3 linked regions of the Sinorhizobium fredii NGR234 genome follow. The protein of the gene in region 1 interacts with the protein of each later gene in a pairwise test. Links are inferred from orthologs where the notes say so. Each region holds a gene or a part of one and is shown on either strand. Other genes may lie near its edges.

Region 1 (2,892 bases):
AAGCCCTATTCGAGGACGATGAAGCCTTGTGTTTCGAAAAGCGCCGCGGCCTTCGGCGACTTGACGAATTCGAGATAGGCGGCGGCGTCCGGGTTCTTGCTGTCGGCGGCGATCGCGATCGGGTAGATGATCGGCGGATGGCTGTCTTCGGGGAAGGTGCCGACCACCTTCACGCCCGGGTCGGCCGCCGCATCCGTCTTGTAGACGATGCCATAGGGCGCCTCGCCGCGTGAAACGAGAAGGAGGGCGGCGCGTACGCTTTCGGCTCCGGCGACCTTCTCGGCGACCGTCGGCCAGATGCCGAGCTTTTCGAGCGCCGCCTTGCCGTATTTGCCGGCGGGGACGGAATCAACCGCGCCCATCGCCAGGCGGCCGTCGCCGAGCAGGGCGGCGAGGTCGAGGCCCGGCTTGATATCGACAGACCCCGCGTCGGCCTTGGCTGAAACGAGAACGATGCGATTGCCGAGCAGGTTGGAGCGCGTATCGGCCTTGATCAGCTTCCTTTCGGCAAGGTAGTCCATCCAGGCGAGATCGGCCGAGATGAAGATATCGGCAGGCGCGCCCTGTTCGATCTGTTTTGCCAGCGCCGAGCTTGCCGCGTAGGAGGCGGTCGTCTCCTTGCCGGTTTCCTCTTTCCATTTGGTGTTGATCGCGTCGAGTGCGTTCTTCAGGCTCGCAGCGGCGAAGACCGTTACTTTCTCCTCCGCCTGAGCCGGGGCGAATGCCGCGCCGGCCAAAGCCATGCCGAGCGCCAGCGCCAGACCGGTAAGCCCCAAACCCTTCAGCCACTCTCTCCGTCCCTTGAACATACCTGTCTCCATCTCTTTCGTAATGTTCTTCAGAATATACGGTTCGCCGTTCTCGTTAGCGCTATATCCGCAGAAATACAATGCTCCCCGAGTGCGGTAATCAAAGCGGTGAACTGAAGGGCCAAATACGGCGCGGGTGCTTGCGATGGACGCGCACGGGTCTAAATTCCGAGACGGAACGACGCGAGGTGAATCCATGGATGCGACGATCAGGCTGGAGGAGAGCTGGAAAGCCGTGCTGACGCCGGAATTCCGGCACGGCTACATGGTCGACTTGAAGCGCTTTCTTCTGGACGAGAAGCAACAGGGCCGGCAGATCTATCCGAAGGGCAGTGAGTATTTCCGGGCGCTCGATCTGACGCCGCTCGAAAAGGTCCGGGTCGTCATCCTCGGCCAGGATCCCTATCATGGCGACGGCCAGGCGCACGGGCTTTGCTTCAGCGTGCAGCCGGGCGTGCGCACCCCGCCGTCGCTTGTCAACATCTACAAGGAGCTTCGCGATGACCTCGGCATTCCGCCGGCCCGCCACGGCTTCCTCGAAAGCTGGGCACGCCAGGGGGTGCTGCTCCTGAACAGCGTGCTGACCGTCGAGCGGGGCCGGGCGGCCTCGCACCAGGGCAAGGGTTGGGAGCGTTTTACCGACGCAGTCATCCGCGCCGTCAACGAGCAGGCGCAGCCAGTCGTCTTCATGCTCTGGGGCTCCTACGCGCAGAAGAAGGCGGCCTTTGTCGATCGCTCCCGGCATCTGGTGCTGACCGCGCCGCATCCGTCGCCGCTCTCGGCCCATTCCGGCTTCCTCGGCTGCAGGCATTTCTCCAAGGCCAATGCCTTCCTGGAGTCGAAGAGGCTCGATCCGATCGATTGGCGGCTGCCGGACGATCCGCCTCTCGCCGTCGATCGGCAGGCTGCGTCCGCCTGTTGACGCCGTCGTTGCGCCTCCTGTCGTGTACGGACCTTGCGCTGCGGGTCCCGATCCGCCAAAGCATGGTGTCTAAAGCGCGTTGCACTCGAACATGCGACGCGCTTTAGGGTTTTTTGTGCATGTCGGTGCCCCAAAACCACTGCACACTTTTGGGGCGACATGCACTGCGCGCAGACGGGAGAGACGGCATGCGGCATATCCTGATCATCGGTATCGGGGCGGGCAACCCGGAGCATATCACGGTTCAGGCGATCAATGCGCTGAACCGGGCCGATGTGCTCTTCATCCCGACCAAGGGAGCGAAGAAGACCGAGCTTGCCGAAGTGCGCCGCGATATCTGCGCCCGCTATGTGTCGCGGGATGACAGCCGCACGGTCGAGTTCGCCGTGCCGGTCCGCCGCACCGAGGAGCGCAGCTACGTTCAAAGCGTCGATGATTGGCATGCCAGCATCGCCGCCACTTACGAGGCGCTGCTTTCGGACGAGCTTGCGGAAGGACAGACCGGCGCGTTCCTCGTGTGGGGCGATCCGATGCTCTATGACAGCACGATCCGCATCGTCGAAAGGGTCCGCGCACGGGGCAGTGTAGCGGTCGACTTCGAAGTCATCCCCGGCATCACCAGCCTCCAGGCGCTCTGCGCCAGCCATCGCATCCCGCTCAATCTTGTCGGAAAGCCCGTCGAGATCACCACCGGCCGCCGGCTGGCCGAGACCTTTCCGCACAGGAGCGAGACGGCCGTCGTCATGCTCGACGGCGAACAGGCCTTCCAGAAGATCGACGATCCCGAAGCCGAGATTTTCTGGGGCGCCTATCTCGGCACGCCGGACGAGATCGCCATTTCAGGGCGCCTCGCCGATGTGAAGGAAGACATCCTGAGGGCGCGGGCGGCGGCGCGCGAGCGGATGGGATGGATCATGGACATCTATCTTCTGCGCAAGGGGGCCGATTTCGACGAGTAGCCGCCGCTTGCCTGGGCTTTGATCTCTCTCAAGGAAGGCGGCTGTGATATAGGCTCTATCACAGATGCGGAGTGTGAGGCCGCGATGTGTCCCGAGGATATTGGAAGACGATGACGAGCTGCGCTGCGCCCAAGTCACAAACGGAGCCCGGCCAATCGATGCGCCGCGGCGCCTGTCCGTCGCTCGCCGCGCCGATGCGGAC
Region 2 (3,006 bases), 2.2 Mb from region 1 along the record:
CTTCATGGAGGATAGCATCGAGGCGCGTCGGGGCTTCGCCCTGGCCCGTGAATCGCTTCATCCAGATCCGGTCGGCCGCGAGAATGTGGTTGAGCGTTCCATGCAGCGAGCCGAAGAAGGCACCCTTGTCTTGTCGGTATTCCGCGTCCGAGAGTTCCGCCGTGGCAGCGTAGACCCGCCGGTTGGCCCAGCGATTGTAGTCGGCAAACATCCGATAGTGGTCGAGCATCAGCTTTTCTCCCTTCGTGGCAGCCTAGCGCGGATTGATATTCGCGTGTCGAATGCAACTCATGAAATTTACTGATTTGATCGGTCGATCTCCATCCCGTCTTATGCGCGCACGACATCCAATCAGGAGGTGAGATGACCCGCAAACTCTATGCGCTCTGTGGTACCGACCGGACGCGCCCTTTTTCGCCGCATGTGTGGAAGACCAAACTGTCGCTCGCGCACAAGGGGCTCGGCTTCGACGTGGCGCCTATCGGCTTCACCGAAATCCCGAAACTGGAGCAGGGAGCGACGAAGATCGTTCCGCTGCTCCGCGACGGCGAAAAACTGGTGAGCGACAGCTTCGACATCGCCCTTTACCTGGAGGAGGCCTATCCGGAGCGCCCGACGCTGTTTAGCGGCGAGGGCGGCAAGGCGATGGCCCGCTTCGTCGAAGGCTGGTCGCAGATGACGCTGCATCCGGCGATCGGGCGCATCGCCATCATGGATATCCATGACAGCCTCGAACCTGTCGATCGGGCCTATTTCCGTCGAAGCCGGGAAGAGCGCTTCGGCAGGCCCCTGGAGACGGTCGCAGAGGCCGGGAAAACCGATCTCGAAACCTTCTCGGCCAAGCTCGAGCCGCTTCGCCACATGCTGAAATTCCAGCCTTTCATCGGCGGCGAAAGACCGCTCTTTGCCGACTACATCGTCTTCGGTGCCCTGCAATGGGCGCGCATCGTCTCGCCGCACCGACTGCTCGCTACCGGGGACGTCGTTTCGGGCTGGTTCGAGCGTTGCCTCGATCTTCACGACGGTCTCGGCCGTTCCGTGACAGCGGCGTGAAACTATCCTCTGCAGCGGCGAATCCTCGCCGCTCCCCCTTGTTTTGCGCGGCGTTGGCGGCTAATGAACCGCCACTTTCTCAAGAGCAAGGGAATTGAGCCAATGGCGATTGAACGTACCTTTTCGATGATCAAGCCGGATGCGACGAAGCGCAACCTGACCGGCGCCATCACCAAGATGCTCGAAGACGCCGGCCTGCGCGTCGTCGCATCGAAGCGCGTCTGGATGAGCCGCCGCGAAGCCGAAGGCTTCTACGCCGTCCACAAGGAGCGCCCGTTCTTCGGCGAACTGGTCGAGTTCATGTCCTCCGGTCCGACCATCGTCCAGGTTCTCGAAGGCGAAAACGCCATTGCCAAGAACCGCGAAGTCATGGGTGCCACCAACCCGGCCAACGCCGACGAAGGCACCATCCGCAAGGTTCATGCACTGTCGATCGGCGAAAACTCGGTTCACGGTTCCGACGGCCCGGAAACGGCTGCCGAAGAAATCGCCTACTGGTTCGCCGGCACCGAGATCGTCGGCTGATTCACTTTCGTCGCTTCAACCTTTAAGGGCTTGAAACGATTCTTCGAAACCGGGGCGGAGACGCCCCGGTTTTCTTATGCATGTCGCCCAAAAGTGTGCAGCGGTTTTGGGACAACGACATGCAAGACGGGCTTTATGTCGGGCAGGCGGCCGTGTCGAAGTGCGTCGGGCCCAGGCCGTTTCGGAAGACTTCTGGGTTCTTGTCGTAGGCCGGTCCCACGACCAACGGCCTTGCCGGCATAACGCTTTGGTCGAGGTCGGAAATCACCGTCGTTTCGAGTGTCTGCAGCGTTGCCCCGTCCGGCCCCTTGACCTCGATCGTCACAGCATAGGGCCTCTCCTTCTTGACGCAGGTGATGTCGGGGCTCTCCAGCACCACCTTGTCCAGTTTCGGGAAGAGCCTGCGGGTGAGCGTCAGCGGCTCGCCGCCGGCCGGGTTTTCGAAAGTCGCCACGACGACGCTGCCGTCCGGCACCGGCTGCGTCTTGTTGAGCGTGATCGTATAGGTGGCATAGGCGAGCCGGTAGTTGAAGACGAACATCTTGCCCGTCAGCTTCAGCGGATCCGGGCCGGTCTCGCGCTGGCAGCCGGCAAGCGCCGCCACTGCGATCAGGGCGGACAGGATGATTCTTCTCATGGCTGGGTTTCCTCCCTGTTGCGACGGTAGTGGCGCTTGGCCTTCGTGCGGTTGCCGCAGACCGCCATGTCGCACCAGGTCCTGCTCCTGTTGCGGCTGCGGTCGAGGAACAGCCATTCGCAGTTCGGGCAGATCTTCAGGCGATCGGGCTCCGGGTTGGCAATGAGGCTGAGCGCCGAATGGGCGGTGGCGACGTCGAGCGCGATATATTTGCCTCGTTCTGACGGCCGGCGCACTGCGGCGGCGATCGCCTCGAGCAGATCGGCAAGGAGCTCCGGCCGGTCTTCGGCCCGCACCTGCGCCCGGAAATGCCGGTCCGTCGCCTCGCGCAGACCGATCAGGGACGCCTGCCGTTCGGGCCCTATCGCCCCGAGCATGCCGAAGCGTTCCTTTTCGGCGCCGTAGAGATTGGCCGCTTCGGCGAAATTGTCGATAGCCTCTCCATCAGCAAAACGATCAATGCGGCGTTGCGGGTCGAAGCGCAGCACCACGGAATTTGCGACATCCAGCGCCAACGCGCCGCCTGAGAATCGATGGGAGGTCCAGGTGAAGCTCATATGAAAATCCTAACTAGTAAAACTCATTTTACCAGTTATATTGCTTCTGTCACTAGAGCTGCAGAGGAAAGTTGGCCCCCCGCTTCGACCTCCGCGTTTCGCAATTGAAATTGATGCGGTTTCGTTGGATCGTCGCGATCCCGAGCGCCGCGACCGACCGGATGAGTCATGGCCTATTTTCTTCAGCAGATTGCCAACGCCGTACCCGTGGCCGCGCTCTATGCGGCGCTCGCC
Region 3 (3,024 bases), 3.0 Mb from region 1 along the record:
GGCTAAAATCCCATCCGCGCGTGATCGAACTTCTGGAGCGCCGCCCGATCCGGACTGGAAGCGGCAACGACGGTGTGGTCATCTCCACCCATGAAGACGAGTTGCTGCGCATCGAGGAAATCTTTGGCAAGAACACCACGCCGGAGGATTACATCACCGGCTTCGAGCGCTTCATCCGGGAGAATATGAACCAGGTCCCGGCGCTGATTGCCGTCACCCAACGACCGCGTGATCTGACGCGCAAGGAACTGTCGGAACTGGCAGGCCTGCTGGACGAGAAGAACTATTCCGAAGCTATGCTGCGCGCCGCCTATGGCAAGGTCCGCAATGCCGATATCGCCGCCCATATCATCGGCTTCGTCCGCCAGGCAGCGATCGGCGATCCGCTCATCCCCTATGCCACGCGTGTGGAAAACGCGATTGGGAAGATCGAGGCCTCGCGCCCCTGGACCCAGAAACAGAAGGAATGGCTGCGCCGCATTGGCCGTGCGCTGAAGGACAAGCCGGTGGCCGATCCGACGCTGCTTGACCAGGGCGTCTTTGCGGACAAGGGCGGCTTCAAGCGCATCTCCCAGGAATTCGATGGCGAGCTGGATGATGTCCTGCACGCCTTCAACGAGGCGATCTGGGCGCCGCCCGCCGCCTGAGTTGACCGGAGGCCCACGCTGGTTACAAACGTCAACACCGATCCTTGATCCGAAAAGAATGTTGCCATGAATGCCAATGCCATCGTCCAGAAACTCTGGCGTCTCTGCACCGTCCTCCGCAAGGACGGCATCACCTACCAGCAATATGTCACTGAGCTGACCTATCTGCTGTTCCTCAAGATGATGGCCGAGCGCAATCGCGAATCGGGCAGCCTGCCGGAGACCATGCGCTGGGAAGATCTCGTCCAGGCGAATGGCCTTGCCAAACTAGAACTCTACCGCAGGACGCTGGTGACCCTGGGCACCGTCAGCACACGCCTCGGCAAGGACGACGCCCTCGTCCTGCCTCCGGGCGACAATGCGACGCCGGATGAACGGAAGCGGTATGTCGATGCCCGCCCACTGCCGGATATGGTGCAGGAAATCTTCGACAACGCCTCTACCTTCATCCGGGAACCGCAGAACTTGACGACGCTGGTGACTGCCATCGACGAGCTCGACTGGTTTTCCGAGGAGCGCGATCAGTTCGGCGATCTCTATGAGGGCCTGCTGCAGAAGAACGCGGAGGAGACCAAGCGCGGTGCCGGACAGTATTTCACACCACGCGTGTTGATCCGAGTGTTGGTCCGCCTCATGCAGCCGCAGCCCGGCGAGGTGATCCAGGATCCCGCAGGCGGCACCGGCGGCTTTCTGATCGCGGCCGATCACTACATGCGCGCCCGCACCGACAATTATTTCGATCTTGGCGAGAAGGAGCAAGAATTCCAGAAGCGCCACGCTTTCCACGGCATGGAAAATGTGCCGGGCACGCTGCGCCTGCTCTTGATGAACCTCTACCTGCACGACATCGACAGCGACCATGTCGATCTCGGCGACACGCTGTCGGACAAGGGCAAGGGACTTGGCCGCGCGAACCTCATCCTCACCAATCCGCCCTTCGGCCCAGCAGGCGGTGCGCCGACACGCGATGATCTGTCGGTTACTGCCACTGTCTCCTCCTATCAGCTTCCTTTTGTCGAGCATTGCATTCGCGCGCTCAAGCCCGGAGGACGCGCGGCCATTGTCGTGCCGGACAATGTCCTGTTCGAAGACGGGCGTGGCAGGCAGCTCCGCCAGATGATGATGGACTGGTGCGACCTGCACACCATTCTGCGCCTGCCGACTGGCATTTTCTATGCACAAGGGGTGAAGACCAATGTCATCTTCCTGACGCGCGGCAAGACGGAGACCGGCAACACCAAGGCCACGTGGATTTATGACCTGCGCGCCCAGATGCCGAAATTCGGCAAGACCACGCCGCTGACGGAAGCCCATTTCGAAGGCTTCGAGAAGGCCTTTGGCACGAGCCCCTATGGCAAGGAGCGTGTGAAGGATGAAGGCGAGGTCGGACGCTGGCGCGAGTTTAGGCGCGAAGAGATCGCCGCTCGTGGAGACAATCTCGACATTGCCTGGCTGCGCGAGGCAGACGACGAGGCGGAAGATGGGCTGACCGAACCAGAAGATATCGCCGCAGCCATTCTCGGCCATCTGCAAGCCGCGACGCTGGAGATTGAGGCGCTGATGGCGGAGCTTGGCGACGAGCTGTCCGAGGCCGCAGAATGAGTGAGTTGCCGAGGGGGTGGTGTGTCACCACAATCCAAGAAATAGCCGATGTGGGGACTGGCGCTACACCAAAACGCGGAACAAGAGCATTCTACGAATCTGGGACTATCCCATGGATTACAAGCGGTGCAGTAAGCCAAAGGCAAATTACTTACGCTGATGAGTTTATCACCGAGGCTGCTATTCGTTCGACTAACTGCAAGGTCTTCCCAACCGGTACAATCTTGGTTGCTATGTATGGAGAAGGAAAGACGCGAGGCTCGGTGGCAAGGTTGGCCATTGACGCGGCAACCAATCAAGCTCTTGCAGCGATCGTCCTTCCCAATGACGACATAGTATCCAGCGAATTCTTGATGAATTTTCTTACGTCTCAATACTCGCAGCTGCGCGGATTAGCAGCGGGTGGAGTTCAGCCGAATCTAAACCTACAATTGATTCGATCTACCAGTTTCCCCCTCCCGCCCCTGGCCGAGCAAAAGCGCATCGTGGCCAAGCTGGATGCGCTGAGCGCGAAATCCGCCCGCGCCCGCACCGAACTCGCTCGCATCGAAACCCTCGTCTACCGCTACAAGCAGGCGGTACTCGGCAAGGCGTTCAGCGGGGAGTTGACGGTGGATTTCAGACTGAGCCGTCGTCACCTGCAGAGCGAGGCCAAGGCAGGCTCTATCCATGGAGAGGAAGGTGTCGAACGAAAGCTAAAGGTTAGAGGAACGACGGATGTCATGAAAGGCATTCAGTTATCGCCTCTACCGGAGAGCTGGAACTGGGTCAAAAA

What was found.
Region 2: the proteins of ung (region 1) and ndk interact in binary tests that used the Escherichia coli proteins (3 or more experiments, as listed by UniProt). The link is inferred for Sinorhizobium fredii NGR234 from one-to-one orthologs.
Region 3: the proteins of ung (region 1) and NGR_RS12045 interact in binary tests that used the Escherichia coli proteins (3 or more experiments, as listed by UniProt). The link is inferred for Sinorhizobium fredii NGR234 from one-to-one orthologs.

Annotation. Positions count from the first base shown.
Region 1 is NC_012587.1:3,128,236-3,131,127, reverse strand. What follows is about bases 132-2,868. They hold ung (uracil-DNA glycosylase), read left to right. Parts: upstream 132-1,005; coding sequence 1,006-1,731; downstream 1,732-2,868. Other genes in these bases: cobG (precorrin-3B synthase), read left to right, coding at 2,801-2,868; cobF (precorrin-6A synthase (deacetylating)), read left to right, coding at 1,920-2,690; modA (molybdate ABC transporter substrate-binding protein), read right to left, coding at 132-809. In the rest of the region: more of modA, read right to left, coding at 6-131; more of cobG, read left to right, coding at 2,869-2,892. UniProt on the Escherichia coli protein: Excises uracil residues from the DNA which can arise as a result of misincorporation of dUMP residues by DNA polymerase or due to deamination of cytosine.
Region 2 is NC_012587.1:972,097-975,102, forward strand. Bases 16-2,866 are described here. They hold ndk (nucleoside-diphosphate kinase), read left to right. Parts: upstream 16-1,155; coding sequence 1,156-1,578; downstream 1,579-2,866. Other genes in these bases: NGR_RS15840 (DinB family protein), read right to left, coding at 16-229; NGR_RS15845 (glutathione S-transferase family protein), read left to right, coding at 364-1,053; NGR_RS15855 (lipoprotein), read right to left, coding at 1,712-2,215; NGR_RS15860 (CGNR zinc finger domain-containing protein), read right to left, coding at 2,212-2,772. Outside these bases: more of NGR_RS15840, read right to left, coding at 1-15; NGR_RS15865 (branched-chain amino acid ABC transporter permease), read left to right, coding at 2,941-3,006. UniProt on the Escherichia coli protein: Major role in the synthesis of nucleoside triphosphates other than ATP. The ATP gamma phosphate is transferred to the NDP beta phosphate via a ping-pong mechanism, using a phosphorylated active-site intermediate.
Region 3 is NC_012587.1:146,452-149,475, forward strand. The notes cover bases 113-2,981. They hold NGR_RS12045 (N-6 DNA methylase), read left to right. Parts: upstream 113-713; coding sequence 714-2,249; downstream 2,250-2,981. Other genes in these bases: hsdR (type I restriction-modification system endonuclease), read left to right, coding at 113-647; NGR_RS12050 (restriction endonuclease subunit S), read left to right, coding at 2,246-2,981. In the rest of the region: more of hsdR, read left to right, coding at 1-112; more of NGR_RS12050, read left to right, coding at 2,982-3,024. UniProt on the Escherichia coli protein: The subtype gamma methyltransferase (M) subunit of a type I restriction enzyme. The M and S subunits together form a methyltransferase (MTase) that methylates A-2 on the top and A-3 on the bottom strand of the sequence 5'-AACN(6)GTGC-3'.